DNA from 3 places in the Micromonospora sp. NBC_00617 genome. Region 3 is predicted to be linked to each of the others. Evidence: riboswitches for the same ligand, from Rfam matches in the RefSeq annotation. Region 3 holds a riboswitch; each other region holds the start of a gene.
The links. Region 3 has a riboswitch for S-adenosylmethionine ahead of OG505_RS16860 (ABC transporter substrate-binding protein). Riboswitches for the same ligand answer to the same signal wherever they lie in the genome.

Region 1 (9,543 bases), 2.6 Mb from region 3:
CGGCGGCTGGTGCCCGGCTCGCCGGTGCTGTCCCGGATCGGCGCGCTGGTGGAGGGGCCGGGCTTCCTGCCGCACCTGTCGGGTCTGGACAACCTGAGGGCGTACTGGAAGGCCACCGGGCGGCCGTGGGAGGACGCGCGGTTCGACGCGGCGCTGGAGATCGCCGGGCTGGGCGACTCGGTGCACCGCAAGATCAAGAATTACAGCCACGGCATGCGCCAGCGGCTCGCCATCGCCCAGGCGATGCTCGGCCTCCCCGAACTGCTGGTGCTGGACGAGCCGACCGACGGGCTCGACCCGCCGCAGATCGCCGAGATGCGCCGGGTCCTGCAGCGGTACGCCACCGACGGTCGGGCGGTGCTGGTCTCCAGCCACCTGCTGGCCGAGGTGGAGCAGACCTGCACGCACGCCGTGGTGGTGAACAAGGGCCGGATCGTGGCGTCCGGGCCGGTGCAGGAGATCGTGGGCGAGTCGCCGAGCGTGCTGTTCGACGTCACCGATCCGGTGGCGGCGCGGGCGGTGCTGGACCGGCTGCACGGCGTACGGGTGCTGCCCGAGAGCGACGGGCAGTTGGTGGTCGACACCAACGGCACGGCCCGCAGCGAGGTGGTGGCGGAGCTGGTGCGCGCCGGCATCGGGGTGAACCGGGTGGTGCCCCGCCGACGCCTGGAGGACGCGTTCCTCGCCCTGGTGGGCGAGAACTCTCGGGGAAGCGGTGACCGGTGATGGCTGGATCTTCCGTCGAGGCGCCGGTGGGCGTCACCGACCCGGCCGGTGCGGCCCAGGGCTACCGCCCTTCGGCCACCATGCCCTTCGCGGCGGAGTTCCGCCGGCAGGCGTCCCGGCGGCGGACCCAGCTGGCGCTCGGGTTCATGGTGCTGCTGCCGCTGATCATCCTGGTCGCCTTCCAGTTCAACTCCGGCGACGACGACAACGGCAACAACGAGTTCGCCAGCCTGGTCGACCTGGCCACCTCCGGCGGGCTCAACTTCACCCTCTTCTCGATCTTCGTGTCGGCGTCGTTCCTGCTGGTCGTGGTCGTCGCGCTGTTCTGCGGCGACACGGTTGCCAGCGAGGCAAGCTGGGGCAGCCTGCGCTACCTGCTGGCCATCCCGGTGCCCCGGGCCCGGCTGTTGACGGTGAAGCTGGTGGTCGCGCTCGCCTACTCGGGGCTGGCCCTGCTGCTGCTGGCCGGCACCGCCCTGGTCGCCGGCACACTGCGCTACGGCTGGTCGCCGCTGCGCAGCACGGTCGCCGCCGAGCTGGAGCCGACCGAGGGGCTGCTCCGGCTGCTGGCCGTGCTCGGCTACCTGGCGGTCGTACTCCTGGTGGTGGCCGGCCTGGCGTTCCTGCTGTCGGTGACGACGGACGCCGCGCTCGGCGCGGTCGGCGGAGCGGTCCTGCTCTGGATCCTGTCCAGCATCCTGGACCAGATCACCGCCCTGGGGGGTCTGCGCGACTTCCTGCCCACCCACTTCAGCACCGCCTGGCTGGGGCTGCTGTCCACACCGGTGCAGACCGACGACGTGGTACGCGGCTGCATCTCCGCGATCAGCTACGCGACGCTGTTCTGGGGGTTGGCGTTCTGGCGGTTCACCCGCAAGGACATCACGTCGTAGCCTGCCGCCAGGCGCTCACGCCGATCCGGCCGGTGTTGCCCACATCGACCGGGCCGTGCGGGTCGACCTCCTCGGCCGGCTGACCGGCGGCGGGCGCAACCGTCAGGTACGCCCCGGCGGTGGCCACCACTGTCGAATCGGTGACCAGGTTGCGCCAGAGGACGGTGGCGACGGCCCGCTCGCCCTTGTGCAGCGTGACCGGCTGCGGCGGCTGGTCGAAGCCCGAGGTGATCTCCTTCGCGCCGTTCACCACCCGCAGGATGATCGGCTTGCGCTGCTCGTTCAGGACCCACACCACCGGGTACCCGTTGAGCTGGTAGGGGCGGTCGCCGCAGCTGACCAGCTCCAGGCCGAGGGCGCGCAGGCCCATCGCCGCGTCCCCTCCGGTGGACCGGATCCGAACGCCGGAGGCCGGGCACTCGGCGGCCGGGTCGCCGCTCGCCGACGAGGTCGTGCCGGGCGTGGCCGGTGGGTCACCGCCCTGGCCCCGATGGTCGCCGGGTGTGCAGGCGGCGAGCAGAAAGGCTGCCGCGACCGCCGCGCTGGCCCGTCGCCGTGCTGCCGTGCCGAGGGAGATCATCCGCCGATCCTCGCCCACGCGGGCGTCCCGCCGCCGGCCGGCCCCGCGCTCGCCTGGGCCGGTTCTCGTGTCGACCCGCCGGCCTACCGCGTCACGGGAGACCGGTGATCCACTCCACTCCGCCGACCTGGCGGCATCCCGCGACGTGGAAACCCCCAGGTCGGCGATATGGAGTGGATGATCACCCTGCGCGCCAGCCACGGTCATGAGACGTGCCACCGACGATGCGTTCCTCTTCGCCGATGGTCTTACGCCCCACGCCCCACACCTGGGGCAGCTCGACAGGCACTACCGGCACCCCGACCGGCGCTACGAGCAGCTCGACAGGCTGTACGGCCACCTCGGCCGGCGGCACGTTCTGGGCGGGAGCGCTCCCATTGCAGCGATATATTCCGACCGGGGATTTTCCCACCAGCAAGGAAGTTATTAACCTCGATACATTCTTGGCCCACCATTGAAGAGATCTGTTCCCTTCGATGGAGGTCTCCATGAACGTCTCTCGGCTCGGCGGGCCGACCCTGTCCCTGTTCCGCATCGTGACCGGCCTGCTGTTCATGCTGCACGGCCTGTCCTCGGTCTTCGGGTTGTTCGGCGGCAATCCGATGACCGGCGCGGCCATACCGTTCGGCTCCTGGCCGGGCTGGTGGGCCGCGCTGATCCAACTGATCTGCGGCGCGCTGGTGCTGGCCGGGCTCTTCACCCGGCCCGCCGCGCTCCTCGCCTCCGGCTCGATGGCGTACGCCTATTTCGTGGTCCATCAGCCCGAAGGCCTGCTTCCGCTGCGCAACGGCGGTGAGCTGTCGGCGCTCTTCTGCTGGTCGTTCCTGCTGGTCGCGGCACTCGGCTCGGGCCCCTGGGCGCTCGACGCGCTGTTCGCCCGGCGTCGCGCCGATGCTCCATCGGCCCCGGTGACCGACCCCAGCCCGGTTTCCGCCTGACCGCACCCGTACCCGCGCGTCGCCGGAGCCTCGACACGGCGGCTCCGGCGACGCGCCCGGTCGTCGGCGGTGGCGGTGGCCGCCCGCTGACCCACTCCCTGGGATACCCGGTGGAGGCGACAGGCAACGCTGCCTAGACTCGACGGCACAACTGCATACCTCATCCAGAGGGGCTGAGGGATACGGCCCGACGACGCCCCGGCAACCACCCCGCGCGCTCACCGCTGAGCGACCCGCGGGGCAGGTGCCAATTCCGTCCCCGCCGCACCGTGCGGTGCGGGGAAAGATGAGAGGACTCTCGACATGACGTCGACGCTCGCCGCCTCCGGCATCGACACCTCCGCCAGCCCCGCCCGCGCCCTGGTCTGCCGCGCCTGTTCGGCCCGTTACCCGCTCGCCGCCCAGCACGCCTGCTACGAGTGTTTCGGCCCCCTCGAAGTGGACTACGACACCGCGGCCCTGGCCACGGTCACCCGGGAGCAGATCGAGGCGGGCCCGAAGAACATCTGGCGGTACGCCGCGCTGCTGCCCGCCGGCCAGGACCCGGCCACCCGGGTCACCCTCGACCCGGGGCTGACCCCGCTGGTGGCGGCCCCGCACCTCGCCGCCGAGCTGGGCATCACGGCGCCGCTGTGGGTCAAGGACGACAGCGCCAACCCGACCCACTCGTTCAAGGACCGGGTCGTCTCGGTGGCGCTGACCGCCGCGAAGGCACTCGGCTTCACCCGGTTCGCCTGCGCGTCCACCGGCAACCTGGCCAACTCGGTGGCCGCGCACGCCGCCCGCGCCGGTGTGCCCTCGGTGGTCTTCATCCCCAGCGACCTGGAGCAGGGCAAGGTCATCACCACCGCCGTCTACGGTGGCGAGCTGGTCGCCATCGACGGCTCGTACGACGACGTCAACCGGCTCTGCGGTGAACTGGTGGAGACCGACGAATTCGAGGACACGGCGTTCGTCAACGTGAACGTCCGGCCGTACTACGCGGAGGGCTCCAAGACCCTCGGTTACGAGGTGGCCGAGCAGCTCGGCTGGCGTATCCCGGCCCAGGTGGTCATCCCGATGGCCAGCGGTGAGCTGCTCACCAAGATTGACAAGGCGTTCTCCGAGCTGGTCGAGATCGGCCTGGTCGAGGCGCCGGCCGGCGGTTGGAAGGTCTTCGGCGCCCAGTCGGCCGGCTGCAACCCGATCGCCGCCGCGCTGCACGCCGACACGGACACGATCACCCCGGTCAAGCCCACCGGCATCGCCAAGTCGCTCAACATCGGCGACCCGGCCGCTGGCCTCTACGCCCTGGAGGCGGTCCGGCGCACCGGCGGTTGGATGGAGTACGCCGACGACGACGAGATCCGCGCCGGCATCCGCGACCTGGCCCGTACCACCGGTGTCTTCGCCGAGACGGCGGGCGGGGTGACCGCGGCGGTGCTGCGCAAGCTGGTCGAGTCCGGGCGGCTCGACCCCACGGCGGAGACGGTCGTGTTCAACACCGGCGAGGGCCTGAAGACCATCGACGCGGTGGCGAGTCAGGTCGGCCCGACCCACCACATCAAGCCCAGCCTCCGCGCCGCCCGCGACGCCGGCCTCCTCGGCTGACCCTCGGGCCGCCGGGGGAGACCTGCCCGTAACTGGGCTTTCGCTGTGAGTATGGAAAACCCGCCGGTCTGGACTTGACGGCAGGAACCGGACGGCGCAAAATGCTCCGTGCGGGAGGGCATTTCGCCGGAGACTTTTTAAGTTCTTGCGACCCAACGCCGGAGGCGTTGTGCGAGTGTCCCTCCCGACCACGTCCGATGGGGCCAGCGAATAATTCGCTGGCCCCATCGCTTTTGCGACTGTCAGGCTCCACGGCATGAGCATCACGATCACGTCGTTCGACGGCGCCGACCGGGCCGCGGTCGACGAGGCGTACCGGGTCGGCATGGCGGCCAACGAGGTCGACCTTCCGGACTTCCCGCCCTTCTGCCGGCGTCGCTTCGACGCGCTGTTCCACACGCCGACACCCGGCACCCGATCGCTCTGGGCACTGGCCCGGCTGGACGGGGTGCCGGCCGGTTACCTCCAGCTCGACCTGCCGCAGCTCGACAACACCGACAACGCCACCGCCGAGCTGACGGTGCTTCCCGAGCTGCGGCGGCGCGGCGTCGGCCGGGCGCTGCACGAGTACGGGGTGCGCCTGCTGCGGGAGCACGGCCGCAAGCGGGTGGTCGCGATGACCGTCCGCGCGCTGCCGGGCGGTGCGGCCCGTTCCGGCGCGGGCGACGCGTTCGCCGCCTCGACCGGCGCGCAGTCCGCCCTGGCCGAGGTGCGTCGCCGGCTGGAGATCGCCGACATCGACCGGGTCGCCCTGCGGGCGGCGCTCGCCGAGGCCAAGCCGCGGGCCGAGGGCTACCGGTCGGTTTGCTGGCAGGGCACCACGCCGCAGGAGTACGTGGCGGACGTCGCCTACCTGGACAGCCGGCTGTTGATGGATGCGCCCATGGGCGACGTGCAGTGGGAACCGGAGCAGGTGGACGCCGAGCGCATCCGGGGCAACGAGCGCGCGTTGGACGCCCGGGGCCGGCGGCGCTACCACCTCGGGATGCGGCACGAAGCGTCCGGTCGACTGGTCGCCTGGACACTGCTCGACGTGGGCGCCTCCGCCGACTGGCACGCCTTCCAGCAGATCACCATCGTCGACCCGGCCCACCGTGGGCATCGCCTGGGCCTGATCGCCAAGGCGGAGAACCTGCACCACCTGCTCACCCACGAGCCGGCGGTACGCGTCATCGACACCTGGAACGCCGCCAGCAACAGCTACATGGTGGCGATCAACGAGCAGCTCGGCTTCCGCCCGGTGGACGCCTGGAACAACTGGCAGCTCACCCTCTGACGGGTATCGGCGCTACTGCTCGCGGACCGGACTCAGGCATGATGGCTGGCATGACGGAGACCCCGCATCCCCTGTACGACAGGCACGCCGACACCCTCAACCGTGCGCTGACCGCGATCACGGAGCGGGGCTACTGGTCCGCCTATCCCGAGTCCCCCAGCCCTCGCGTGTACGGCGAGACCGCCGCCGCCGACGGCAAGGCCGCCTATGAGGCGTACCTCGGTGGTGATTTTCCGCTCGACCAGCCGGGCACCGGCGAGCGGATCGCCACCGAGACGAGCCCGTTCGGTGTCGAGCTGGCGGTGCGTTACCCGCACGCCGGCACCGACGAGCTGATCGCCGCCGCCTCCGCCGCGCTGCCGGCCTGGCGCGACGCCGGCGCGCAGGCCCGCGTGGGCGTCTGCCTGGAGATCCTGGACCGGCTGCACAAGCACATCTTCGAGCTGGCGAACGCGGTGCAGTTCACCAGCGGGCAGGCGTTCGTGATGGCCTTCCAGGCCGGCGGCGCGCACGCGCTGGACCGGGCCCTGGAGGCGCTGGCGTACGCGTACGCCGAGATGACCCGGCACCCCGGCACGGCCGGCTGGGAGAAGGCCGCCGGTAAGGGTGACCCGCTGCGGATGACCAAGACCTTCCACGTGGTCCCGCGTGGGGTGGCGCTGGTGATCGGCTGCAACACCTTCCCGACCTGGAACTCGTACCCTGGGCTGTTCGCCTCGCTGGTCACCGGCAACCCGGTGATCGTGAAGCCGCACCCGCGCGCGGTGCTGCCCCTGGCCGTCACGGTGAAGTACGCCCGGGAGGTGCTCGCCGAGGCCGGCTTCGACCCGAACCTGATCCTGCTGGCGGCCGAGGCACCCGGTGAGAAGCTCGCCAGCGACCTGGCCCTGCACCGGTCCGTCAAGATCGTCGACTTCACCGGCTCCACGGAGTACGGCGACTGGCTGGAGACGTACGCCCGGCAGGCGTCGGTCTACACCGAGAAGGCCGGGCTGAACACGGTGGTCATCGACTCCACCGACGACTTCGCCGGCATGTGCCGCAACCTCGGCTTCACGCTGACCCTCTACAGCGGGCAGATGTGCACCACCTCGCAGAACATCCTCATCCCCGCCGGTGGCATCGAGACCGACCAGGGCCACAAGAGCTTCGACGAGGTGGCCGGCGGTATCGCCGCGGCGGTTGGCAAGCTGACCGCCGACCCGGCCCGGGGCGTCGAGCTGACCGGCGCCATCGTCAACGACGGGGTGCTGGAGCGGCTGGCCGAGGTCACCAAGGTGGGTGAGCCGGTGCTGGAGTCACGGGCCGTGGCCCACCCGGCGTACGCCGACGCGGTGGTGCGTACTCCGACGATCGTGAAGCTGCGCGCGGACGACGCCGAGACGTACGGCCGGGAGTGGTTCGGGCCGATCTCGTTCGCCATCGCCACCGACTCCACCGCCCACAGCCTGGAACTGCTGCGTCGGACGGTCGGGGAGAAGGGCGCGCTGACCGCCGGGGTCTACTCCACCGACGAGGCGGTGCTGGACGCCACCGAGGCGGTGGCGGTCGAGGTCGGGGTGCACCTGTCCTGCAACCTCACCGGCGGGGTCTTCGTCAACCAGTCGGCGGCGTTCTCCGACTTCCACGGCAGTGGGGCGAACGCGGCGGCCAACTCGGCGCTGACCGACGGGGCGTACGTGGCCAACCGGTTCCGGATCGTGCAGTCGCGGCGGCACGTCTGATCTTTGGTTGCGGTTGGGGTTTCCGGGGCAGCCCGCCCCGCTCCGGGCGGTCAGGCTTGATCCCTGCGCGGGGCGGGCTGCCCCGGAAACCCTCACGTGGGTACGGCTGTCGTTTAAGCGTCCGGCTTTAGGGACATCTCCGTGGTCTTGCCCTGGGAAGGGTTCTCTTGTTTACGCGGGGCGGCGCATTTGTAGTTCGTTCAGCGCGGGGATCGTGGGGTGGGGGACCCGCACGCCGGTGTCGGTGAAGCCCAGCCGCTGGTAGGCCCGGTAGGCGCGGTCGTTGCCCACCACGACCTCCAGCAGCAGCTCCGGCCGGCCGCAGGCCCGCGACCAGGCGGCCACCCCGTCGATCAGCTCGCCGAGCAGCCCGCTGCCCCGCCAGGCCGGCGTGATGTACACGGCGTAGATGACGGTCAGGCCCGGCTCGTTCGGAGCGACCGTGCCGCCAGCGTGCCCGACCAGACGGCCACCCGGGTCCGCGACGAACTGCGCGTTGTGGGGGCCGGTCGACGTGTACGCCACCCGCGCGGCGAACTCGCGGTGCGGTCGGGCCGCCGCGTCGGCCAGGGTCTCCAGGAAGGCCAAGGGCGCGTCGGCGAGCATCTCCAGGCGCAGTGCCCGCATCCGCGCGGCGTCCTCCGGCCGGACCCGGTGGATCTCGGCCTGCCGAACGGCGGCTGAACCGATATCGGTGGTCATGTCTGCATGCCTACCACAGGGGCGGGAGCTGCTTCGGGGCGTGCCCCGCCCCGCCGGACGGCGAGCCGGTGGCCCCCCGGGACCGGTCGGTCCGGGGCCCGTTCCGGTTCGGCCCGGGACCCGGTCGGGTCGGCCGGGAATACGCCCGATTTGGGGTCGTGCGCGGCCGTCACTCCTCGTGTAGCGTGCGATTTCGGTCACCCTTTCAGCGGCCGTCGTCGATTGCTGAGGCGGTGGTCCGAGGGCGTCCGGCCGTGCCGCGCGCCCGGGGCAGGCAACGCTGCGCAAGAGTGAGGGAAGTGCACCGTGGCACAGGGTTCCGTGAAGTGGTTCAACGCCGAAAAGGGCTACGGCTTCATCGCCGTCGACGGCGGTCAGGACGTGTTCGTTCACTTCTCCGCGATCGAGATGGACGGCTACAAGGCGCTGGACGACGGCCAGCGGGTGGAGTTCGAGATCGCCCAGGGGCAGAAGGGCCCGCAGGCGGAACACGTACGCGTCATCGCCTGAGCGAATTCCCGACCTCCTCGCACGCGGATCGCCCCCGATCGGCTGACGGGTCGGGCTGGCGGTGCGGACGCCCACCCGGGAAGATCGTGAGCCGTTCCAGCCGATGCTGAGGAGGGTTCATGACCGACCAGTCGCCCCCACCCACCACGCCCTCCGGGCCGGGTGAGCCGGGCCCGTCCGACCCCACCTCACCCATCTCCGGCGCGGCCCCGGGCGCGTCACCGGCCGGGCCGCCGCCCGGTTGGGACCCCGCGACGGGCGGCTGGGGTCCGCCGGCCGGGCCGCCGCCGGGTTGGGGTCCGGCCGGTGCCCCGCCGCAGGGCTGGGCCTATCCGCCGACCGGCGGCTACCCGCCCGGGGTGGGCCCCTACGGTGGGCAGCCGTGGTATCCGGGGGCGCCGGTCGGCTGGTACCCGCCGGGTCACGGGTTCGATCCGAACGACGCCCTGGTCACTCCGCCCGGCGCCGGCGTCGGGGCCTGGTTCGAGCGGTGCGGGGGCGCGCTGCGCCGGGGCTGGCGGCAGTTGGTGCCGATCATGCTGCTCACGCAGGTCCTGCCGGCCGCGGTGCTCTCGGTCATCTCGCTGGGTATGGACCCGTCGCC
Region 2 (9,543 bases), 2.7 Mb from region 3:
TATCTCTGACGCACCTCCCCTGGCCGGCGGGCGTCACCGCGCCGTTTGCCAGCCCGTGGCGCGGGAAGCCAGTCGGCGACCGTGGGCCCTGGGGAGGGACGATGCCGGTATTCGTGAAGAAACTGCTGGCCTGGGGCAGCGTCGCGTTCCTGATCTATTTCATGGCGTTCCGGCCGGACGGCGCCGCGCAGATGTTCAAGGCGGTCGGAGCCGCGATGATGGCGATGGCGCAGGGGCTCGGTGACTTCCTCACCACCCTGATGACCTGACCCCCGCCAGCGCCCGTCAGGGGTGACCGGGCGGCCACGGCGCCGGGGGGCGCGGACCGTGCCAGCCGGCCGGTGCGTAGCCCATCGGGGGCGGCGGCGGGGCGAGCACCACCGGGACCGGCACGACCGGCTCGTCGGGCGCGTCCACCGACCGCTGCGTGCCGTCCGGGAAGCGCAGGTGGTAGCGACTGCCGTCCCAGACACCCACCGGGGCCTGTGGGTCGCGACCCACGAAGTACGACCGGTACGCCGTGATCGCCTCCAGCAGTTGCCGCTCCTCGGCAACCGTCCGCTCCCGGTCAGCGGGCTTACGGTCCAGACCACGAAGCGTTCCGTCGCGCAGCAGGGCCAGCCGGGTCGCGGCGAGCTGGTATCCGCGCATCGCCCGCACCCCGGCGTCCCCGGCGACGCGGCGGGCCCAGCTACGGGCGGCGTGCCGACGGCCCAGGCTGCTCAGGGCGGCCACCTCGGGCGGGCTCAACCAGCCGGCGCGCACGTAGTCGGGCAGAGTCCGCTCGGTGAGCCGCCCCTCCCAGGCGCGCAGCCACAGGGCCAGGCCGACCGTGCCGAAGAACACCGGCACCATCAGGCCCAGGAAGCCGTACAGCATGATCACCGCCTCGCCGGTGGCCTGGGTCAACGTCGGCAGCAGGTTCCACGTGCCGTGCAGCATCATCGCCAGCAGCAGGCCGGCGATCGGGGCGAGCACGCGGACCCGCCGGTCGGCCGTGCGCGAGGCGACTCCGAGCCCGACACCGGTCATCGAGGTGAAGAGGGGATGGGCGAACCCGAACAGGAGGATCCGCACGATGAAGATGGCGATCACCTGCTGGGCGCCGGTCGCCGGGCCGTACCGGTCGGCGCCGGCCGCGTAGCCGTACCCACCCAGGTAGAGGATGTTCTCCACCATCGCGAAGCCGACTGCGGAGAGCCCGCAGTAGACCAGGCCGTCGGTGATGCCGGACCACTCCCGACGCCGGAACACCAGCAGCAGGATCGGACCGAGCGCCTTGGTCAGCTCCTCGATGAACGGCGCCACCAGCACGCCGGTCAGCGCCGCCGGCAGCCCCCAGGCGGCGAACCGCCCGGCGGCGAACTCGTTCACGGTGAGCGAGGCGGCGGTGGAGACGAACGCGCCCCAGGCGAAGCAGAAGATCAGGTATTTCAGGGGTTCCGGTTCGTACCGGTCGAGCCAGAGGAAGCAGGCGACCAGCACCGGCACCGGCAGGATCGCGGCGACCACCCCGATGAGCAGCGCGTCGAGGCCCAGCGACTGACCGAGGCGGATGACCATGAAGACCGCGCACGCGGCGATGAACAGCACCACCCCGGCCAGCACCAGGAACCGCCGCCAGCCCAGTCGGCGCAGCGGCATCCGGGGCGCCGCGCCGGCGGGCGGTACCGCGGGCGGGAGCGGCGACGACGGCAGGGGTGCACCGGGCGGGGTGTCGGCCATGCGGTCAGCGTAGCCATCCGCCGCCGGCTGGTCCGGTCGCATCCACAGCCGCTACGCTGCCGGCAGGTCACGAGCGCCAGCGTCAAGCCCCGGCTTGCTGGCCGGCAACCCTCGTCGAGTTCGCGGTGGGGTGCCCCGGGTGATGACCAGGCCCAGCCCGATCGGCGTGCTGGGCAAGCGCGGACCCCGTCCCGACAGCACACCCGGGGTCCCTGACCCCGGAGGTTCCGGCGTGTCCGTCACCCTCGTACCCTCGCTGCCCGCCCTGCCCACCGTCGCGCCCAAGCCGTCGGCGCCGCTCGACGTGCTCGGCGTACCCGGCGAGATCAACCTCGACTACGCGGCCACCGCGCCGTGCGCGCGGGCCGCGGCCGACGCGGTGACCGAACTGCTTCCCTGGTACGCCAGCGTGCACCGCGGCGCGGGAGCGCTGTCGCGGCGCTGCACCCTGGCCTACGAACGGGCCCGGCAGACGGTCGGCGACTTCTTCGGCGCCCGCGCCGACGACCACGTGATCTTCACTCGGAACACCACCGACGCCCTCAACCTGCTGGCCCGGGCGCTGCCCGCCGGCACGACCGTCGTCACCTTCGCGGGCGAGCACCACGCCAACCTGCTGCCCTGGCCACGCGGCTCGGTGCGCCTGCCAGTGCCCGCCGACCCGGCCGGGGCGGTCCGCGCTCTCGCCGCCGCCCTGCGTTGCGCGTCAGCATCGGCCTGGGCAGCACCGCCGCCCAGGTCGACCGGCTGCTCGCCGCGCTCACCGAGCTGGCCTGAGTCGAGCTGGCCTGAGTCGAGCTGGGCTGAGTCCCGCGCTGGGCTGAGTCCCGCGCTGGGCTGAGTCCGGCCCCGGACGCCCGCCGCCGGCGCTCAGCCGATGGGCGGGGCCGTGGGTGGCTTCGGCGCCTCCCCCGGCTCGGCCGGTTCGCCGACCGGCCGTTCCTGCTCCCCGAAGGCCGTCCGGATCCACCGGTTCGCCTCTTCCTGCTCGACCCCGGAGGCCACCAGCAGGTCACTCGCCGTGGTTCGGATCTGGGCGACCACGACACTCCCGGAGAAGCCGACTCCCGCCCCGTACGCCCGGCCGGCCTCGCTGACGGCCCGCAGCGAGCGCTCCCGTGCCTTCTGCGGCTCCTCGCCCGCCGCGAACTCGTGCTTGAGCAGCCGGACCGACTCGGCGAGGTGGCCGATGGCGTCCGGCATCGGATCCGGCACCGGCTCGTCGTCCTCGATCAGGGTGACGGACCGGCGGATCAGCGTGCCGCTGTTGCGCATCGCGCGGTCGATCGGGTCGGCCGCCTCCGCGTAGTGGGTCAGCTCGCCGCGGCGGTGCCAGCGGGCCGGCGACAGGGTGGCCGTCTCCTTCGCGCCCTCGATCGCCTCGGCCAGGGTGGCCAGCTCGTTCTTGTTGTTGCGCAGCCGCTCCAGGGCCCGCTGGATGCCGGCCCGATCCCGGTCGCGCAGCCCGTCGGCGGCGGCGTCGAGCTGGGCGGCGAGCAGGTCCAGCGCCGGTCGGGCGGCCCGGTTGATCACCCGGAGCGGGTTCAGCGGCAGCAGGACCGCCGTCACCAGCAACGCGATGCCGCCGCCGACAAACGCGTCGACGAAGCGCGGGATCTCCAGGTTCTCAGTGGATGGGCTCAACGTCACGATCAGCACCGCTGTGGCCGCCGCCTGGATGACGATGGCCACGCTCGCCCCGGCGAAGATGGTGAGCAGGATCGCCACCGTCACCACCAGGCCGAGCTGCCACGCGCCGGTGCCGAGGAAGTAGATCAGGAGGTCGCCGACGAACACCCCGACGCTCACCCCGGCGATCAGCTCGACGGTCCGGCGGAACCGCTGCCCGACCGACGCGGCAAGCGTGCCGACCGCGGAGATCGGCGCGAAGACCGGTTGCGGGTTGCCGAGCACCTTGTGCGAGATGAGGTACGCCAACCCGGCTGCCAACCCGGCCTGGACGGCCAGCCCACCCGCCATCCGCACCCGGTGCAGACGGTCATGCAGGGTGGCCCGGCCCCGCTGCCGCAGTTGCTGAGTGGCCTCGGCGATGCGCGCCCCGTCGACGTCCACCAGGCCCTCGCGCAGCGGGGTACGCCGCACCACCGGAGGTTTTTTGTCCCGGGCCACCGCCATGGGCGCGACTACCCGTGGCGGACCCCCTGAATCCTCCCTGCCGCGTACCGCGCCCCGATACGGCAGACTCGGGCGGTGGCCGATCTGCTGGACCGGTGGCGGGCGGCGGTCCGTGACGCCGGAGCGAGACCCGACGAGCGCTCCACCCAGGCCGGAAAGGAGTTGCTCGCCCGGTGGCGGGAGCCGCACCGGCACTACCACACGGTGACGCACCTGAGCGTCGTCCTCGATGTGGTGGACCGGCACGCCGCGCTGGCCGACCGGCCCGACCTGGTCCGGTTGGCCGCCTGGTGCCACGACGCGGTCTACGACCCGCGGGCCCCGGGCGACACCAACGAGCGGGACAGCGCCGCGCTGGCCGGGAACCTGCTCACCGGGCTCGGGGTGCCGGCGCCCGCGGTGGCCGAGGTGTGCCGGCTGGTCCTGCTCACCGCCGGGCACGCCGTGGGCCCCCGCGACCGCAACGGCGCCCTGCTCTGTGACGCGGACCTCGCCGTGCTGGCCGGGCCGCCGGCGGCCTACGACCGCTACGCGGCGGCGATCCGGCGGGAGTACGCGCACGTGCCCGAGTCGGCCTTCCGAACCGGACGGGCCACCGTGCTCACCGGGCTGCTGGCACTGCCCGCGCTGTTCCGGCTACCGCCGCTCGCCGACCGGTGGGAGCAACCAGCCCGCGGCAACCTGCGCCGTGAGCTGGCGGCACTCAGCGGGCCGCCGACGGACCCGGTTTGACCAGGTGCTTCGGGCGACGCAATCCCGCGTCGCGCAGCAACCGGACGAGTTCCCGGCTCGGCACCACCCGGGCCCCGAGCCACACCGCCGCCGTGAACCGGTCGGCCGGGATGTCGTAGTGGTCCCGGTCGAAGCCGCGCCGGGGTGCGCCCAGCGCCTCGGCGAAGGCGTGCAACTCGGCGTAGGAGACGTCGCTGATCAGGTGCGACCAGAGTCGACCGCGCCACGGCCAGGCCGGTCGGTCCAGGTAGAGCATGGTGCCCAAGCTAGCCCGCGTTGATGATCGGTGGTCGGCGACCTAGCCTCGGCGGCATGGCCCCCACCGGACTCCTCGACGACCTGCGCGCCGCCCTGGGCGAGAACGCCGTGCTCACCGACCCGGACCTGCTGCGCGTGCACCAGCGCGACGAGGCTGACCTCTGCGCGGCCGGCGTCCCCCTCGTGGTGACCCGCCCGCGCGGCACCGAGCAGGTGGTGGCGGTGATCCGGGCGGCGGCACGGCACGGCGTACCGGTGGTGCCGCAGGGCGCACGGACCGGGCTGGCCGGCGCGGCGAACGCGGTGGACGGCGCGGTGGTGATCAGCACCGTCGCGATGGACGAGATCCGGGAGATCGACCCGGTGAGCCGTATCGCGGTGGTCCAGCCCGGCGTGGTCAACGCCGCGCTCGCCGCGGCGGTCGCCGAGCAGGGACTCTGGTACCCGCCGGACCCCGGTTCCTGGGAGTCGTCCACGATCGGCGGCAACGTGGCCACCAACGCCGGCGGCATGTGCTGCGTGAAGTACGGCGTGACCACCGAGTACGTGCTCGGCCTGGAGGTGGTGCTCGCCTCGGGCGAGGTGCTGCGCACCGGGCGGCGTACCGCCAAGGGGGTGGCCGGTTACGACCTGACGCGGCTCTTCGTCGGCTCGGAGGGCACCCTCGGGGTGATCACCGAGGTGACCGTGGCGCTGCGGCCGGCCCCGGCCGACTCGCTGACCCTGGTCGCGGTCTTCGGCTCCACTGCGGCGGCCGGCACGGCGGTGGCCCAGATCGCCGCGCGGGGCCTCACGCCCAGCCTGCTGGAACTGCTGGATCAGACCCACCTGCGGGCGATCGAGGCGTACCAGCCGATGGGGTTGCGGACCGACGCGCAGGCCCTCTTGCTGGCTGCCGCCGACACCGGCAGCCGGGCGGGCGACGACCTGGCGGCCCTGGCCGAGGTGTGCGAGGCGGCCGGCGCCGAGGAGGTCTACGCGGCCACCGACGCGCTGGAGGCGGCGGCGCTGCTGCAGGCTCGCCGCCTCGCCCACCCGGCGATGGAGAAGTTCGCCGCCGACACCCACCCGGATGGCAGCGGTGGCCTGGTGATCGACGACGTGGCGGTGCCGCGGGGCGCGCTCGCCGCGCTGCTGGACGGGGTGGCCCGGATCGCGGCGGACTGCGACGTGCCGATCGGTGTGGTGGGGCACGCCGGGGACGGCAACATGCACCCGAACATCGTCGTCGACCGCGCCGACCCGGCGAGCGTTGAGCGGGGCCGGCGGGCGTTCGACGAGATCATGCGGCTCGGCCTGGCCCTGGGCGGCACCTGCACCGGCGAGCACGGTGTGGGGCTGCTCAAGCGGGACTGGCTGGCGGCCGAGATCGGCCCGGTCGGCGTCCGGGTGCATCAGGCCATCAAGGCGGCGCTGGACCCGGCCGGCCTGCTCAACCCGGGCAAGGTGCTCTGAGGGGGCTACGTCAGCCCTTGACCTCGGCGGGCGTCGCCTGGGTGAGCAGCAACAGAATCTCCCCCGCCACCGTCGGGCGTTCCTCACCCGGGCAGTCCTGCGAGGTGATCAGCCCGGACGAGGTGAGCAGGCTGGACGTCAGCGCGTCGATGCAGGTGGTCCGGTACCGCCGGACCTGGTCGGTCTCCTCGGCGAGCCGGGGGTCGGCGAGCAGCACCTGGAGGCGTTCGGTCTGCTCCGCAGCCAGCCTGCCCCGGGAGGTGACCCCGTCGCCGGCACAGTCGAGGCACTGCCACGAGCCGTCCCGCTCGACGCTCAACGTGCGCAGCGGGGCGTCGGCGCCGAGCCGTTGGATCAGACTGACCTGGCCCGCGGCGACCGTCGTCGGGATGTCGGGTGCCGGCACACCGGCGGCCGAGCCGGCCGGCGGTTGGGCGACCGGCGCGTCGGCGTCGTCGCGGCCGAACAGCGAACACCCGGCCAGGGCGACGGCGAGCGCCACGGCAAGCAGGGGGGTGAGGAGACGGGGGCGCGCGCGGTACAGCACGCGCGGAAACCTACCCCACCGTAGGTAGCGTTCGAAACCACCATCCGGGCCGGTATCGATAGTTACCACTCGGTAACGTCACTTTTCGGTCATCGTGGCGTCGGGCGCAGCTCGGCCTGGTCGTCGTCACCCCGGTCCGCCGCGTAACCCCGTACGTCCGGTGCGCCGAGTCGGGCCGCGTCCGCCCCGGCGTCGTCCGGCATCAGTTGGGACTGCCGCTCCGCCTCCACCCGCGCGCGGTAGTTTTCGACCTCGCGGGCGCTCCTCGCCGCGTCCCACCCGAGCACCGCACCCATCAGCTCGGCGGTGTGCTCGGCCGACTCCAGGCCACGGTGGCTGGTCTCGAAGGAGATCCTGGTCCGTCGGGTCAGCACGTCCTCCAGGTGCAGCGCACCCTCGGCCCGCGCCGCGTAGGCGACCTCCGCCGCCAGGTACTCCGGAGCACCGGCCAGCGGGGACGCCAGCAACGGATCGGCGTCGATCAGCGCCAGCAGGTCGAGCGTGAGGGTGCCGTACCGCTCCAGCAGGTGCTCCACCACGCCCACCGGCACGCCGTGCCGGCGGGCCAGGTCGGCCCGGTCGCGCCACATCGCCGGGTAGCCGTCCGCGCCGAGCAGCGGCAGGTCGGCGGTACGCGACGCGCGGGCGCCACCCAACCGGCGTACGGCCCGGTCGACAACGTCGGACGCCATCACCCGGTACGTCGTGTACTTGCCGCCGGCCACCAGCAGCAGCCCGAGCATCGGCTCGAACACGGCGTGCTCGCGGGAGAGCTTCGACGTGGAGTCGGCCTCACCAGCCAGCAACGGCCGCAGCCCGGCGTAGACGCCCTCGATGTCGGCAGTGGTCAACGGCCGGTCCAGCACGGTGTTGACCTGCTCCAACAGATAGTCGATGTCGCTGGCCGAGGCCGCCGGGTGGGATCTGTCCAGTCGCCAGTCGGTGTCCGTCGTGCCAATGATCCAGTGCCCGCCCCACGGGATGACGAAGAGCACCGACCGTGCCGTACGCAGGATCAGCCCCGTCTCGCCGGTGATCGCCGAGCGGGGCACCACCAGGTGCACCCCCTTCGAGGCGCGCACCCGGACGCCGGGCCGCAGGCCCACGTCGTTGAGCATCCGGGACATGTCGTCGCTCCACACACCGGTGGCGGCGATGACCGTGCGGGCCTGCACCTCGAACTCGGCGTCCGGAGACCCGGCGGGCGCCTCCAGGTCGCGGACCCGTACGCCGGTGACCTCCCGCGCCTGGCGGATCAGCCCGACGGCACGGGCGCTGCTCACCACGGTGGCGCCGAGGCTGGCCGCGGTGCGGGCCAGGGTGACGACCAGCCGGGCGTCGTCGACCTGCCCGTCGTAGTAGCGGATCGCCCCGGCCAGCGCGTCGGCCCGCAGGCTCGGGAAGATCCGCCGGGCCCCCTCGCGGGTCAGGTGCCGGTGCAGCGGCATGCCCCGGCCCCCGCCGAAGAGACCGGCGAAGGCGTCGTACGTCGCCACGCCCGCGCCGTAGTACGAGCGGCGGAAGATCCGGGCGGGCAGGTCCCGCAGGCCCCGGCCGGCCGGCAGCGGCACCAGGAACGGCACCGGGCGGACCAGGTGCGGCGCGAGCCGGGTCGCCAGCAGGCCCCGCTCGGTCAACGCCTCGTGGACCAGGTGGAACTCCAACTGCTCCAGGTAGCGCAGCCCACCGTGGATGAGCTTGCTGGATCGGCTCGACGTGCCCGAGGCGAAATCGCGGGCCTCGACGAGGGCCACCTTCAGGCCCCGGGACGCCGCGTCCAGGGCGGCGCCCGCACCGGTCACCCCGCCTCCGATGACCAGCACGTCGAAGCGCTCGGCGCGGAGTCGGCGCAGGTCGGCCGTACGGCGAACCGGCGAGAGCTGCCCGGCGACGGATCGGGAGATGTTGGGGTCACGCACCCATCCACCGTAACCGCCGTGCCAGCCGGTCGGCATTCGCCGCCCGCCCCGCCTCCGTTTCGCGTCGACCCGCCGGAGATCTTGGACAGTTTCCGTCAGCGGCTGACGGAAACTGTCCAAGATCTGCGCGGTTCTTCGATTCGAGACTGCTCGGGGTGGTCGTAGGGTTTCCGGATGCATGGTCAACCTGCGCATCCCGGGCTCGGCGACCGCAGCTCCCCGTGGCCGGTGGTCGCGGCCGTGTTCGTCGGCTGCTGGATCGTGGCGGTCACGGTGGCCACCCAGACCGGTGGCTGGCTCACCGATCAGGTGCTGCTCAGCTTCGGACGAGACCGGGTGGGCTGGCTCTGGCCGGTGCTCGGCCTGACCGTCGTCGTGTTGGTGGGCACGCCCGCCCTGCTGCTGGCCGTACTGCCCCGGTCGACCACGGTCCGGGCCACCGGGCGGGTGTGGCTGGTCGGGGCGCTCGCGCTCGGGGTGCTCACCCTGCTGCGGGTCGTGCCACCGGCGCACCACGAGGCATACCTCGCCGCGCTGGCCGCCGCGGCATCGCTCAGCGCGCTCACCGTGGCCTGGTCGGCGCGACGATCGCCCGGCTCGGACGTCGGCACCGCTTCCGACGCCACCGCGTCGTGGGCCGGCGCTGCGACGCCGAACGGCGACGCCACCCCAGCTCAGGCCGCCGAAGGCCCGGAGTCGAGCGCCGATGCCGCATCGTCGGCCGTCGGAGGCCCGGAGCCGGTCCGGGGACAGCGTGGATCGCGCCGGCCC
Region 3 (9,543 bases):
AGGCCATCGCCTCGTCCTGCTCCTGCAGGCAGGAGTACGTCTCGGCGAGACCGGCCGGCGAGGCGAAGCGGTGTCCCCGGATGTAGATGGCACTGTCCACCATGCCACCGGCGGGCGGGGGCGGCTCCGGCGGTGGCGGCACGCCGACGCGGGTCTCGTGCTCGTCGAGCTGACGGCCGAAGCCACCACCCGGGCGGAAGCGACGGCCGCCGACCATGACCCGCTCCTTTCCCGGTGGCATCCGATCCGGCGGCCTCCCGGCCCGACCGGGCGATTCGGTGCGGGGCGCGCCGGAGGCGCTGCATCCCCTCTGCCCCCGGCCCGAAACCCTCCGACTCGCCGGCCGTTCCCCACCCGGGACGGGCGGGTTCGGCGTACCTGGAACGGGCGCGTGTGGCCGGGCGGATACTCGCGGTGACCATGGGCGGAGGACGGGGGAAGCGCCGGTGCAGGGCGACAGGCGCGCCGGGCGGCTGCGCGGTTGGCTGCTCGAGGGCGGGACGGAGCGGGCCGCGCGGCATTCCGGCCCGGGCGGCCGCCCGCCCGAGGATCGGCACCACCCGTGGTGGAAGGTGATGTGCCTGACCGGTGTCGACTACTTCTCGACGCTGGGCTACCAGCCGGGCATCGCGGCGCTCGCGGCCGGGGCGCTGTCGCCGGTGGCGACGCTGGTGCTGGTGCTGGTGACGCTGCTGGGCGCGCTGCCGGTGTACCGGCGGGTGGCGGTGGAGAGCCCGCACGGTGAGGGCTCGATCGCGATGCTCGTACGCCTGCTGAGCTACTGGCCGGGCAAGCTGTTCGTGCTGGTGCTGCTCGGTTTCGCGGCCACCGACTTCATCATCACCATCACGCTCTCGGCGGCGGACGCGACAGCCCACATCGACGAGAACCCGTTCTGGCCGAGCGGGCTCAAGGGACACGAGGTGCCCCTCACGCTGCTGCTGGTGGCATTGCTGGGCGCGGTGTTCCTCAAGGGATTCGGCGAGGCCATCGGGATCGCCGTCGTCCTGGTCGCGGTCTACCTGGCGCTGAACGCGGTGGTGATCGCCGACGCGCTGTGGCGGGTGGTGACCCACCCGAGCGCGGTCGGGGACTGGACCACCGCGCTGAGAACCGGGCACGGCGATCCCCTGCTGGTGGTCGGGCTGTCCCTGCTGGTGTTCCCGAAGCTGGCGTTGGGCCTGTCCGGTTTCGAGACCGGGGTGGCCGTGATGCCGCACATCCGGGGGGATCGCGAGGACTCGGAGGACCGGCCGCTGGGCCGGATCCGGGGAGCGCGGCGGCTGCTCACCACCGCCGCCGCGACGATGAGCGTCTTCCTGATCACCAGCAGCGTGACCACCACCCTGCTGATCCCGCCGGAGGCGTTCAAGCCGGGCGGGCCGGCGAACGGCCGGGCGCTGGCCTACCTGGCGCACCAGCACCTCGGCGGCGTGTTCGGCACCGTCTACGACCTGTCGACGATCGGGATCCTGTGGTTCGCGGGCGCGTCGGCGATGGCCGGGTTGCTCAATCTCGTACCCCGGTATCTGCCGCGTTACGGCATGGCCCCGACCTGGGCGCGGGCGGTACGGCCGCTGGTGCTGGTCTTCACCTCGGTGGCGTTCCTGATCACGGTGGTCTTCTCCGCCAGCGTGGACGCGCAGGGCGGCGCGTACGCCACCGGGGTCCTGGTGTTGATCACCTCGGCGGCGACGGCGGTGACCCTCGCGGCGCGACGACGGCGGCAGCGGGGACGGACGTACGCCTTCGGAGCCATCGCGCTGATCTTCGTCTACACCACCGTGGCGAACGTCGTGGAACGCCCCGACGGCGTCAAGATCGCCGCCTGTTTCATCAGCGGGATGATCCTGGTGTCGGTGCTGTCCCGGCTCATGCGGGCCTACGAGCTGCGAGTCGACCACGTCGAGCTGGACCCGGCCGCCGCCCGGATGATCGACGAGCGGGCCACGCGTCGGATCCGCCTCATCGCGCACGAGCCGGAGCGCCGCGACCCGGCCGAGTACCGCGCCAAGCTGGCACAGACCATGGCGGACAACGAGTTCCCCGACGACAGCGACGTCATCTTCGTCGAGGTCCACGTCACCGACCCGTCGGACTTCGAGACCGAGCTGCTGGTGCGCGGCAGCGTGGCGCACGACAGCTACCCGGTGCTCAGCCTGACCGGCTCCTCGGTGCCCACCGCGCTCGCCGCCCTGCTGCTGGAGATCCGCGACCGGAGCCGGCGACGCCCACACATCTACTTCGAATGGAGCGAGTACGGCCCGGTTCGCAACATCCTGCGCTACCTGGCGTTCGGGCAGGGCGCCATCGCCTCGGTCACCCGGGAGATCCTGCGCCGCCAGGAGCCCGACCCGCGCCGCCGGCCGCACGTGCACGCCGGTTGACCTGCCGGTCGAACCGTCGCCGACGGTGAGCGTGGTCATAACCGCTGGACGATCCACCGGTCGGAGCTGCTAGCCTCGGCGCAGGTCATGAGCGCCAGCGCGAAGCCCCGGCTCGCTGGCCGGCAACCCTCCTCCGCGGTGGGGTGCCCCGGGTGAAGACCAGGCACCGGCAGAACGCCGGCGCAAGCGTGGCCTGGCACCCAGGTCAGCAACAGACCCGGGAGACCGTATGCGCATTCTCAGCCCCACGCCACCGGCCGGTCGGCTCACGCCGACCCTGACCCGGCGTCGCCACGTGGACCTGATGCGGATGTGCAGCGCGGCGTGTAACCGCCACCCCACGCGCTAACTCCCCCTCCCCGTCCCTCCCGGGCGCACCACGCCCACACCCGCGACCCTCGCGTCGATCATGAAGTTGTTGCCCGCCCGACCGGCGTGTCGGGGCAACAACTTCATGATCGACCGGGTCAACGCACCCTTTTGGAGACACCTGTGCGATCTTTTTCTGGTTTGAGCCGGTTCGTTGCCGTTGGGGCGGCCCTTGTGGTTGCCGGCGGATTGGCCGCTTGCGGTGGCGACGACTCGTCGGGCGCCGCCGGCAACCCGTACGGGCTGGCGCAGGCCGGCGTGCTGCGGGCCGGCACGCTGACCGACGCCCCGCCGAACGTGTACCTCAAGGACGGTAAGTTCACCGGCTTCGACAACGACCTGCTGACCGCCGTGGCCGGCAAGCTCGGCCTGAAGGTCGAGTTCGTCGGCACCGACTTCTCCGCGCTGCTCTCCCAGGTCAACAACCACAAGTTCGACGTCGGCAGCTCCTCGATCACGATCACCGAGGCGCGGAAGAAGACCGTCGACTTCGGCAACGGCTACGACTTCGGCTACTTCGGGCTGGACGTGCCGGCCGGCTCGCCGATCACCGGGTTCGACCAGCTCGCCGGCAAGCGGGTCGTGGTGGTGCAGGGGACCGTCCAGGACGACTACGCCACCGGCAAGCAGCTCGACCCGGTGCGGGTGCCGGACTACAACGGCGCGATCAACCAGCTCAAGGCGGGCACCGCCGACGCGTGGATCGCCCCGGCGGAGATCGGCGAGAAGTCGGCCGCCGAGAGCAACGGCAAGATCACCGTGGCGGCCAAGCAGCTCAGCCCGGCGCCCACCGCGTACGCCGTGGCCAAGGGCAGCGACAAGCTGCGCGAGGCGCTGAACAAGGGCCTCGACGAGGTGATCGCCGACGGCACCTGGAGCCGGTTGCAGGCGCAGTACTACCCGGGCCGCCCGATCCCGGCGGACTTCACTCCGGGCAGCGGCACCGTGGCGGCGCCGTCCGCGTCCGCCGCGCCGTCGGCGTCGGCGTCGGCTGCGTCCTGAGCCGGTGACGAGCGAGCGGGGCGGTAGGAGAGGCGACCGATGGATCCGTTGAGCACCCTGTGGGAGACCTTCTTCGACGCCGACGCGATGCGCGAGGCGCTGCCCGAGATGCTGACGGTCGGGCTGCCCAACACGCTGATCCTGGCGGTCTCCGCCGCCCTGCTCGGCACGGTGTTCGGCCTGCTGCTGGCCGTGGCCGGCATCTCCCGCAGTCGGTGGCTGCGCTGGCCGGCGCGCGTCTACACCGACGTGTTCCGGGGGCTGCCGGCCGCGGCGACGATCCTGCTGATCGGCGTCGGGCTGGCGCCGTTCGGCATGCAGGTCTGGGGACCGGACCCGTACCCGCTGGGCATCCTCGCGCTGTCGCTGATCGCGGCGGCGTACATCGGGGAGATCTTCCGCTCCGGCATCCAGTCGGTGGAGGCGGCCCAGTTGGAGGGCGCGCGGGCACTCGGCTTCTCCTGGGCCGACGCGATGCGGCTGGTGATCATCCCGCAGGGTATCCGGCGGGTGCTGCCCGCCTGGGTCAACCAGCTCATCGCGCTGATCAAGGACTCCAGCCTGGTCTACTTCCTCGGCCTGGTGGCCAGCCAGCGGGAGCTGTTCCGCATCGGGCAGGACTATGCGGCCACCACCGGCAACGAGTCCGCGTTGCTGCTCGCCGGGCTCTTCTACCTGGCGTTGACCGTCCCGCTGACGCATGTCGTGAACTGGATCGACCGGCGGTTGCGCCACGGCCGGCCGGCCACCGCATCCGCCGACGACGAGGACGAGGACGACCCGGCGCTGGCCGGGGCCCCGGAAGGAGACCGGCGATGACCACCACCGCGACCACCACCTCGGTCAGCCTCCAGGCCCGCGACGTCCACCTGGCCTTCGGGCCGAACCGCGTCCTGCGCGGCGTCGACCTGACCGTGCGGCGTGGTGGGACAGCCTGCGTGATCGGGCCGTCCGGGTCGGGCAAGTCCACTCTGCTGCGTACCCTCAACCGGCTCATCGAGCCGGACCGCGGCGACGTACTGCTGGACGGGCGCAGTGTCCTGCGCGACGACCCGGACGCGCTGCGCCAGCGGGTGGGCATGGTCTTCCAGCAGTTCAACCTCTTCCCGCACATGAGCGTGCTGCGCAACGTCACCCTGGCACTGCGCCGGCTGCGCAAGCTCAGCGAGGACGAGGCGGTGGCGGTCGCCCGCGCCCAGTTGGAGCTGGTGGGGCTCGCCGGCAAGGCCGATGCGCGGCCGGCGCAGCTCTCCGGTGGTCAGCAGCAGCGGGTGGCGATCGCCCGGGCGCTGGCGCTGCGGCCCGAGGTGATGCTCTTCGACGAGGCCACCTCGGCGCTCGACCCGGAGCTGGTCAAGGGGGTGCTCGGGGTGATGGCCGACCTGTCCGCCGCCGGAATGACAATGGTGGTGGTCACCCACGAGATGGGCTTCGCCCGGCACGTCGCCGACACCGTCGCCTTCATGGACCGGGGTGTGGTGCTGGAGGCCGGCCCGCCGGAGGGGATCTTCGAGGGGGCCGAGCATCCCCGGCTCCGCCGTTTCCTCGCCCAGGTGCTCTGAGACGCCCGTTCAGCCGGCCTGGAGGCGCAGGTGCACCGCGAACGCCTTCAGGTCGCCGAGCAGCTCCAGGATCGCGTTGCGGTACGCGACCGACGCCCACAGGTGCAGCTCCTCGTCGTCCAGCCCGCCGAACGCCAGCGAGAGCGCCTTGCGTCGGCGCCGGTCGAGCACCTTGTGCGGGCGGGCGAGCAGGTCGCCCTCCCGGCGCAGCGCCTGGAGGTAGGCGGCCACCGCCTCCTGGTAGTGCCGCCCGGCGACCCGCTCCAGCAGGGTGAACTCGAAGACGTTCAACGCGGCTTCGGAATCCCAGTACGCGGCGTCGCGCACCGGCGCGCTCGCGACGTGCCGGCCCATGGCGTGCCGGGCCTCGTAGAGCAGCAGCACGCCCCGGCCGGTGGTGCTCAGCGGTCGGCGGGGCGACGGCAGACGTAGCGTGCGCACCGGCGCCGCGGCGGTCAGGTCCACCGCGCCGGCGTACGTCGGCATGCGGTGCGTTCTCGACGCCGGCTCCGGCAGCAGGCAGGCCCGCTCCTGGTAGGGCAGCGGGCGACCGGTGGGCACGGCGCGCACCGTCGCGGCGTGCAGTTCGGCCAGGGGCCGGTCGTCCGGGGTCCGGCTCGGGGGCAGGGTGAGCACGAGACCGTTGACGCCGGGCACCGGCACGCCCAGCACGCACGAGGTGCGCAGGAACGCCCAGGTCGCCGCTGCTTCGCGGATGCCGCTCGCCACCGCCTGCGCGTCGGCCCGCCAGTCCTGGGCGATCCGCAGCCGCCGCTGGAGGTCGGCGGTCGCGGCGTCGTCGTGCGGGTACAGCTCCCGGACGGCCCGGGGCAGCGACCCGAGGCGCAGCTCCAGCGGGTCGCCGGTGGGCCGGGGCACGGCATGCCTGGGGCAGTCGGCGGCGGAGTGCGGGTCGCCATCGACCGCGTGGCAGTCCCCCAGCCAGCTCGCGCCGGGCGGATCGGCCGGGCGGGCGAACGCCAGGTGGGGCAGCCGGCCGGTGCGCAGCACCGTCTCGTACTGGGGGCGGGTGCGCCCGGCGCGCAGCACGTCCAGCGGCAGCATCGGCGCCAGCGCCACCACCCCATCGAGGACGACGCAGTGCGGGCAGGCGTCGAGCACCCGGTAGCGGCGGAGGTGGTCCACGCCGGGCTGCTCCCACTGGACCCCGATGACGGCGTCGTCCTGTGCCATCAGGTAGAGGAACTCGGTGGCGACGCGCTCGCGGGTGACCGCCACCAGCTCGTCGAGGAACTCCCGCTCGGTGACCGTCCGCAGGTCGGCTTCGATCCCTCCGGTGGTCATGGGCACCCCCTCGCGGGCCGAACACATCGACGGACGCCGAACCGCTTCTTACCGTACCCGCCGACGACGTGCCCGAACGTCCCGCACGCGCGGGGGGACGGTGTCACCAATCCGTCAGGCCCGGCCCCGGTCGCACCGACGGGTGATCACTCGTTGGGGCCCCGCCCCAGCAGCCGGATCTCCTCGTTGTCCAGGGCGGCCTGAAGCTCCTGGAGCACCAGGTCGTCGATCTCCCGGTTGTCGCGCAGCCGGGTCAGCTCCCGCCGCTTGTGGGCCAGGACGCCGAGGCGCAGTCGGCGGTCCAGCCGGCGTTCCTCGGCGGTACGCCCACCGCTGTCGTTGAAGTCCTCCAGGTGCCGCTGGTACTCGGCCTGCAGCCGGCGTACCGTCTCCCCCTCGACGCCGACCTCGGCGGCGACCCGGGGCAGCGCGTCCAGGCCGGCCCGGGTGGCGCGCAGGCGGGCCTGCCGGGCCTCGTCGACGCGTTCCGGGTCGCCGGTCAGCCCCGCCCAGCGCACCACCAGCGGCAGGGTGGTGCCCTGCACAAGCATGATCAGGACGATGACCAGCGCGGTGACGAAGATGATCAGGTCGCGTTCGGCCACCGGTTTACCGGCGGCCGTCATCGTGGGGACGGCCAGGGCGGCGGCGAGCGACACGGCGCCCCGGAAACCGGACCAGCCGGCCACGGTCCCCACCCGCCAGTCGGACGCCGTCTCGCCCTGATCCAGCATCCGGCGGCGCAGGTTCGCCGACTCCGCCGTCAGGTAGACGAACAGCAGTCGGGTCGCGACGACGACCGGGGTGACCACCAGCACGATCGACAGGGCCCGCCCCGGCGAGGTGCTGGAGATGCCCCTCACCGCCCGAGGGATCTGCGTGCCGAGCAGCACGAACAGCCCGCCGTTGATCAGGAACGTGGACAGGTCCCAGAACGCCAACGCCAGCACCCGGGACCGGGCGCGGATCACCCGCGGACCGGCGTAGGCCAGCACCAGGCCGGCGACCACGACGGCCAGCACACCGCTGGCGTGCACCGAGTCGGCGAGCAGGAACGCGCCGAACGGCGTCAGCACGCTCAGCGCCCCCTCGCGCAGCGGGTCGTCGAGCCGCTTACGGATCAGCACCACGGCGGCGCCCACCAGCAGACCGGCGACCACCCCGCCGACGCCGGCCCCGACGAACTCCTCGCCGATGCCCAGCACCCCCGGCTTCTCGCTCTGGGTGAGCAAACCCACGGCCACCGCGAAGATCACCAGGGCGCTGCCGTCGTTGATCAGACTCTCCGCGTGCAGGGTGGTGAGCAGCTTCCGGGGCAGGCGCTTGGCCAGGCCGGTGACCGCGGCGGCGTCGGTCGGCGCGAGGACCGCGCCGAGCACCCAGGCGGCCGCCGGGTTCACGCCGAACGCCTGCGCGGTCAGGGACACCGTGACCATGGTGAGCACCACGAGCACCACGGCGAGCAGCCCGATCACCGGCAGGTTGGCCCGGATCTCGCGCAGACTGATGGTGAGGCTCTCCCGGTAGAGGATCGCGGGCAGGAAGATCAGCAGCACCAGGTCCGGCTCCAGGGTCACCTCGGACAGCGGCGGCGCCAGCCCGAGCAGCACCCCGAACCCGATGAGCAGCACCGGTGGCGCCACTCGGTACCGGCCGCCGAGGGTGGTGCCGACCAGGACGGTGACGGCCAGCACCACGATCAGGACGAGCACCTGCACGGCGTACCCCCTCGATCCCCGGCCGACGACGAACGCCGGTTGTTCCATCTGACCGCACCCCGATTGCCGGTTCCACAGGAACAGGCAAGTCGCCGGGCGTCCGGGCGCGGAGGACGCGCCCGGCCGGGTCAGGTCGGTTCGGCGGTCTCGATCGTCGCCGACTACCGGGCGTCTGCCGGCATCGATGTCGCCCACGACACGGCCGACCGGGCGGCCGGCAACCTGCTGCGGATGCCGGTGACCGTGCTCCAGCAGGACTGGGGCGCCGCGCTCGGCTACGACGCGGCGGGCGTGTGGCGGGCCTGGGCTCCGGACCTGGAGCACCAGACGGTCAGCTGCGGCCACTTCATGGCGGAGGAGGCGCCGGCCGTGGTGGTCCGGGCGCTGCGTGACCTGCTCCTGCGGTGATAGAGCGACTCGGACGACCACCTCACTGAAGGTAAGATTTCCGACACTTTCCGTCCCGATCACGAGGGGTTGCCGGTGCACCGGCGGCCCCTCGCGCGTGGGTCACCCACAGGCCCCGGAAATCGGCTCTGAGCTGCGGAAAGGCGACGTTATACCGGGTGGACGAGAACCGGTCGCCGGTGCTACACAGACAGAAACCGGCAGCCAACGGCGGCGAGTCGCCAATCGCCTCGACCATCGACCGTCCGCAAGACCGCCACCGCGAATCGGATCGTACGCGCGACCTGACACGACATCGGCCGGTAGCGGGCCGACGGTCCCGGTCTCGACCAAGGAGTCGCCGTGGGACATCCCCGCTCCCGGGCCCAGAACCAGCCGTTCGAGGTGGCCGCCCTGGTTACGACGCCCATCTGTGGATTCCTCCTGCTCGTGTTCGACATCCAATCTCCGTCGGTCCAGCTGTCCATGCCGGAACCCGTCCAGCTCGGCTGGGAGGTCGCTCTGATCGTGGTCGGCGTGGGCGGCCTGCTGGGCATCCTGTGGCCTGGTCGGCTCTCCACCGGCCTCGGCATCGAGTTCGCGTGCGTGCTGGTGCTCGGCACCATCACCGGCATGTACGCGGTGGCGCTGGTGGCGGTGGTCGGTCCGCAGGGCCTCGTCGCGGCGTCGTTGATCAGCGCCTTGCCGGTGGGCGCCTTCTGGCGGGCCGCCCTGATCGCCGCCGACCTACGCTGTCTGGCCAACGGCCACCAGTGCGCGACCCACCGACGGGCCGTGGGAGGCGTCACGTGA

Region 1: linked by a shared signal. The riboswitch ahead of thrC (threonine synthase) and the one ahead of OG505_RS16860 (ABC transporter substrate-binding protein) in region 3 are both predicted to bind S-adenosylmethionine.
Region 2: linked by a shared signal. The riboswitch ahead of OG505_RS29445 (aminotransferase class V-fold PLP-dependent enzyme) and the one ahead of OG505_RS16860 (ABC transporter substrate-binding protein) in region 3 are both predicted to bind S-adenosylmethionine.

What each region holds. Positions count from the first base shown of each region.
Region 1 is NZ_CP107751.1:6,330,439-6,339,981, forward strand. It holds gene OG505_RS29345 (alpha/beta fold hydrolase) at 1-726, shown strand, start outside; gene OG505_RS29350 (ABC transporter permease) at 726-1,619, shown strand; gene OG505_RS29355 (DUF4232 domain-containing protein) at 1,609-2,199, opposite strand; gene OG505_RS29360 (DoxX family protein) at 2,688-3,137, shown strand; SAM riboswitch class I at 3,295-3,430, shown strand; gene thrC (threonine synthase) at 3,441-4,727, shown strand; gene OG505_RS29370 (GNAT family N-acetyltransferase) at 4,984-6,003, shown strand; gene paaN (phenylacetic acid degradation protein PaaN) at 6,054-7,727, shown strand; gene OG505_RS29380 (GNAT family N-acetyltransferase) at 7,899-8,429, opposite strand; gene OG505_RS29385 (cold-shock protein) at 8,736-8,939, shown strand; gene OG505_RS29390 (hypothetical protein) at 9,059-9,543, shown strand, end outside.
Region 2 is NZ_CP107751.1:6,345,947-6,355,489, reverse strand. It holds gene OG505_RS29460 (GroES family chaperonin) at 1-9, shown strand, start outside; gene OG505_RS29455 (hypothetical protein) at 102-269, shown strand; gene OG505_RS29450 (PrsW family intramembrane metalloprotease) at 286-1,767, opposite strand; SAM riboswitch class IV at 1,791-1,911, shown strand; partial or broken gene OG505_RS29445 (aminotransferase class V-fold PLP-dependent enzyme) at 1,991-2,422, shown strand; gene OG505_RS29440 (FUSC family protein) at 2,596-3,798, opposite strand; gene OG505_RS29435 (metal-dependent phosphohydrolase) at 3,937-4,593, shown strand; gene OG505_RS29430 (DUF4031 domain-containing protein) at 4,565-4,849, opposite strand; gene OG505_RS29425 (FAD-binding oxidoreductase) at 4,906-6,306, shown strand; gene OG505_RS29420 (hypothetical protein) at 6,317-6,853, opposite strand; gene OG505_RS29415 (glycerol-3-phosphate dehydrogenase/oxidase) at 6,943-8,757, opposite strand; gene OG505_RS29410 (S8 family serine peptidase) at 8,947-9,543, shown strand, end outside.
Region 3 is NZ_CP107751.1:3,691,281-3,700,823, forward strand. It holds gene corA (magnesium/cobalt transporter CorA) at 1-217, opposite strand, end outside; gene OG505_RS16855 (amino acid transporter) at 447-2,387, shown strand; SAM riboswitch class IV at 2,471-2,582, shown strand; gene OG505_RS16860 (ABC transporter substrate-binding protein) at 2,946-3,758, shown strand; gene OG505_RS16865 (amino acid ABC transporter permease) at 3,798-4,577, shown strand; gene OG505_RS16870 (amino acid ABC transporter ATP-binding protein) at 4,574-5,320, shown strand; gene OG505_RS16875 (hypothetical protein) at 5,330-6,625, opposite strand; gene OG505_RS16880 (Na+/H+ antiporter) at 6,772-8,391, opposite strand; gene OG505_RS16885 (alpha/beta fold hydrolase) at 8,407-8,751, shown strand; gene OG505_RS16890 (hypothetical protein) at 9,094-9,543, shown strand; gene OG505_RS16895 (hypothetical protein) at 9,540-9,543, shown strand, end outside.